Regions from separate parts of the Pseudoalteromonas sp. SR44-8 genome, predicted to be linked through region 2. Evidence: riboswitches for the same ligand, from Rfam matches in the RefSeq annotation. Region 2 holds a riboswitch; the other holds the start of a gene.

Region 1 (2,408 bases), on a different contig from region 2:
GCTATAAATGGTCAGTAACTTAACACGATTGGTATAAGATCATTTTATTGTTTTGAAAAACTCGCAAACTCACCATAAAACTTGCGTTTAGGCCTCTACCTATGCGATAAGATTATTATATTTATCATACAAATGGTGGGGCTTCATGGCACGTAAAAAAACAACTAAATCAAAAGGTTCATCAGGACTCAATCGTAAAAATAGTGAAAGCTTCATAGTTAAATTTAGTAATCATGCTGATACTCAACTGTGTGCTTCTGGTTTGATGTATAAAGTAATAGATGAGATCTCTGGTGAGCGAGTAACTGACACAGATACCGTGGTCATCAATCAGCGTATTATGCTTGCTGATGGCAGCGTAATAGCTGATAGTTATAAAGCTGGAATGCCTGAAGTATTTACCTTAGATGAGGCAATCGAAGGATTACGAGAAGGTATTTTATTGATGTCGGTTGGTTCTCGCTATGAATTTGTAATTCCTGCAGAGCTGGCGTGGGGGCGCAAGGGGAATGGTGGGAAAATAGGAGCTAATGCCGTTCTACATTTTGATGTGCGCTTAATCCGTTTAGGATGATCATTATGCTATTGTTAAAAGTACTTTTCTTTAATGTAAGAGGGCTTTATGCCGCCATTTTCTAGTCGCGTTTACTTATTACGCCATGGCGAATTGATTGATCAAGGAGTCTTGGCCGGACATACAGATTTTTTACTCAGTGAACTTGGCCGTGCGCAATTACATCAAGCATGCAATGAACTAACTAATATTGAGCTTGTACAAAGTTCGACTTTGAAACGTTGTAGCGAATTTGCCAGATCTTTTAGCCATGCCAAGAAAATACCACTTTTTCTGACCGATCAGCTCCGAGAGTTTAATTTTGGTGATTGGGATGGCTGTAAATATGATGATTTGTGGCAACAGACAGATTCTCCTAGTCTTGCCGATTTCTGGCAAAGCCCTTGGCAAGTAACCCCCCCTCATGGCGAAAGTATGAGGGATTTTTATCAGCGAATAGCAACGTGGTGGCAAACGTTACTAATTGATATTGCAAGTAATCGTACTCAAGCACAATTAGTTTTAACGCATGCCGGAGTGATCAAGCAACTATTAGGTATTATTTGTCAGTTACCAAAAGAGTCGAATCAGCAAAACATATTTTCAATCGGTTATGGGAAGCTTATTTGTATTGATATTTACATAGATGATAGCGATAAAGCATGGCCCAGAATTGTGTTTTAAAAGACTATTTTTAGCCGTCTAGAAAGATATTAATTGAAATATTTACTCACCCGCCCATAATAGAGCCTTATGTATTTTGGAATGGGGTGTAACTCCTCAACTGTTCCCGCAACTGTAAGTCGCAAGCGCGATAAGTCAGATACAAAATACGTTAATTTATTACCTATTGAGCGGGCTAACTCTTCTATTATCACCATGATCATAATGGTTTGTAGTGTATTGGGTTTAGCTATTGCTAGAGAGATAACACATTGCAAATACCAGCAGTAATTGATCCCCCTTTACTTGAAGTAGCTAATTTATCGTGGTCGGTGGCAAATACCGCCATTTTGCACGATATTAATTTTGCAATAAAACCAGGCCAGTTTATCGGTTTGTTAGGGCCTAATGGCGCAGGTAAATCAAGTTTATTGCGTTGTTTATACCGTTACACTAAACCAGTGTGCGGTGAGGTTATATTTGCAGGGAAAAATATTTGGCAGCTAAGTGCGGATGAATATGCCAAGCAGGTTGCTGTGGTGCTGCAAGAAACACCTTCGCAATTTAACCTATCGCTTTTTGATGTAGTGAGTCTTGGCCTTACGCCGCATAAAAGCTTATTTAGTTCGACAACTAAAAATGATCAACAAATTATTTTTCAGGCGATTGAGCAAGTTGGCTTGAGCCATCATTTACAGCAATCGTTTGATTCCCTTTCCGGTGGCGAGAAGCAACGCGCATTGATAGCACGTTCAATTGTACAAAGCCCTCAATTATTAATTATGGACGAGCCTACCAGCCACTTAGATATTAAATATCAAATTCAATTAATGGAGTTGGCTAAATCGCTAAATGTAACGGTATTAGCGTCGTTCCATGATCTTAATCTTGCAGCAAGTATGTGTGATGAACTACTGGTGATAAAGCAAGGTAAGTTAGTTGCAGCGGGTAGCCCAGAATACGTCATCACGGAAGAAATGCTTAGCGAAGTATTTGGTGTCTGTGCCGAAGTCTCGGCGCATCCACAGAGTAAACAATTAAATAAGGTCATTCCGCGTATTACCTATTTTTACGGTTATCAAGGTGGTGGCGTTGATGCAAAAAAATAATTATTTTGCAGTCAGCGTGGCGTTATTCTTTGCCTTGTCGAGCATTTTTATAGCACTTAGCTTTGGTGCTGCGCCCAGTAAAT
Region 2 (2,408 bases):
ATAATTTACTGATAAATTAAATACCGTGAAAGAAGCTAACTCTGTATCATAGATTGAAGGACGCGACGAACGATATTGCATTGCTATATTAGCATCAAAATCGCCCCAGCTTTTACCAAGCGCATAATTAAACATTTCAGATGGTCTACGCGGTAAATCCGTATTGGTTGTTTCATCTTTGGCATCTAACAAGCTCAAATTAACATTATGTTGAAAGCCCAAACCTTCAAACTCGGCTGATAATTCAATACCTTGCATAGATACTTTTTCGACATTAGTCGCCATATACTTACTCGTTCCAGCAACTATTTTATTCTCAATTAAGTTATCGATCTTATTATCAAAAATAGCAATATCATAACGACCCCATTTAGTATCTAAGGTGATACCAAATTCATTATTAACAGACTCTTCCGGTTTTATATCATTGTTAGGTATATACCATTGACTATCTGTAACAAATGCATTGATCAATGATGGTGCTCTAAAGGCTGTACCATGACTTAAGCGTAGTGTTATGTATTTATTTGCTCGATAGCCTAAGCCTGTTGTGTAAGTATTTGCACGACCATGAAAATCATAATCATCGGTTCTTACTACTGCATTTCCTAACCAAGTATCATCATCATAAAATACGCCAACGAAGAGTGCTGTGTTATCACGCTGTTCTTCAGATGATTTTGCCGAAGAGCCTGATAAGTCTTCATTCAAAAAATTAACACCACCGGTAATATCAACCGTATTAGTTAGTGTATATAAACCACTGTATTCAAATTCAACTCGCTCTGTACTGTAAACCTGCTGATCTTCGGTACCTGTTTGAATATTTTCTTCTTGAGAAGTACTCACAGAGGCACTTTGTGTATAAATCTCAGAGCTTTTTTTCCAGCCTAATTTAGCGGTGTAGTTTTCAAAGTCATATGCGTCATTGCCGTAAGCGTTGTCATACTCGCCTTGGCCTTTGCTATACTGGCTTAGCAAACTAAATACACCGGCATTTTCAGTTTTATATGCTAAGTTAAAACCAATATTTTTATTGGTATAACCGTCGTCATCATGATCTTTTGTTACTGGCTGTGATGGATCTTTACCTGTTACATCATAGCCGTCAGTATTTTCATAGCCTAAGTTATAATGAAAAGTAACGGCATCTTTTACAATCCCGCCTGCTAACTGGTAGTTTTCATAGCTATCAGTACCCAACGTAGCAGATAGTGTATTATTAGTTGCTTGACGAGTAATTATATTGATAACACCAGCGACAGCATCAGAACCATAAATTGCAGCTCTCGCACCTTTTACAATCTCAACTCGCTCAATGCTGTTAACCGGTATATTGGTTAATGATACGCTACCAGAACTTGCATCACTGACACGTACGCCATCAACCAGCACCAAGGTATACTTTGCCGTGGCGCCACGAACAAATACATCAGCCTTTTGACCAAAGCCACCGTTGCGTACAATATCAACACCTGCAATGTTGCTTAGTATTGATGGTAAGTCTCGATAGTTATTTTTTTCAATATCACTGCGCTCAATAACAGTTACACTGGCAAGTACATCAGTAATTGATTGTTCAAATTTATTAGCGGTTACCGTCAGGCGTTCTATTGATTGCTCTGCAGACACAGAAAAAGACAACGCAGCGGCAATTGCTACGCCTAAAGTAGATTTGTTTAACATGATATCCCCTGACCCGCGCCCACCGCACAAGTGATAGTAAATTGACTTCAAGGCCGGTCTCCGGACTTAACATAACTTGCTAATAAATTTAGCTAAAAGTATGTATCACCGTTGCGGGGGCAGTGTTGGACTTCGTTTATATCCTATAAACGCCACCAACTTCCCGATTATCTTGCTTTACTTAATCAACAACCTTGAAAAGTAACCACAAGCACCTTGAAAATAGGTCGCTATTGTGATTATTTTAAGCACAAAAGTCAATGGACGGCTATACATCTAAACACTCTAGGTTCTAGGTATAATCATAAGTTCTAAACTAAAAAAGCCAAACTACATTGCTGCAATTTGGCTTTTTCTAGCACCTAGAAACCTAGCTCCTAGCTTTCTAATCTCTAAAGTTTTTAAATTGAAATGGCTGCCCTAAATCGGCACTGCGCACTACTTGCATGGCTTCTTGTAGGTCATCACGCTTTTTACCCGTTACACGTACTTCTTCGCCTTGGACCGCGGCTTGTACTTTTACTTTAGAGTCTTTAATGGCTTTAACGACTTTTTTAGCCATATCTTTTTCGATACCTTGCTTTAGCGCAACATTACGGTAAACATTTTTTCCCGCACGTGAAATATCTTGCAGCTCTAAACTTGATACGTCCATACCGCGTTTTGATATTTTGCTCGCTAAAATATCAAACAACTGCATAACCTGTGAATCAGCTTCTGCT

The links. A riboswitch is a leader RNA that binds a small molecule or an ion and turns the genes downstream of it on or off. The one in region 2 is predicted to bind cobalamin.
Region 1: it holds a riboswitch for cobalamin, as region 2 does, so the genes downstream of both, H5183_RS12700 (ABC transporter ATP-binding protein) here and H5183_RS11815 (TonB-dependent receptor domain-containing protein) in region 2, are expected to answer to the same signal.

Annotation. Positions count from the first base shown of each region.
Region 1 is NZ_JACJDS010000023.1:710-3,117, forward strand. Features, by position in the region: gene H5183_RS12690 (FKBP-type peptidyl-prolyl cis-trans isomerase) at 146-574, shown strand; gene H5183_RS12695 (histidine phosphatase family protein) at 623-1,237, shown strand; cobalamin riboswitch at 1,278-1,403, shown strand; gene H5183_RS12700 (ABC transporter ATP-binding protein) at 1,489-2,325, shown strand; gene H5183_RS12705 (iron ABC transporter permease) at 2,312-2,408, shown strand, end outside.
Region 2 is NZ_JACJDS010000020.1:62,087-64,494, reverse strand. Features, by position in the region: gene H5183_RS11815 (TonB-dependent receptor domain-containing protein) at 1-1,686, opposite strand, end outside; cobalamin riboswitch at 1,720-1,898, opposite strand; gene H5183_RS11810 (YajQ family cyclic di-GMP-binding protein) at 2,072-2,408, opposite strand, start outside.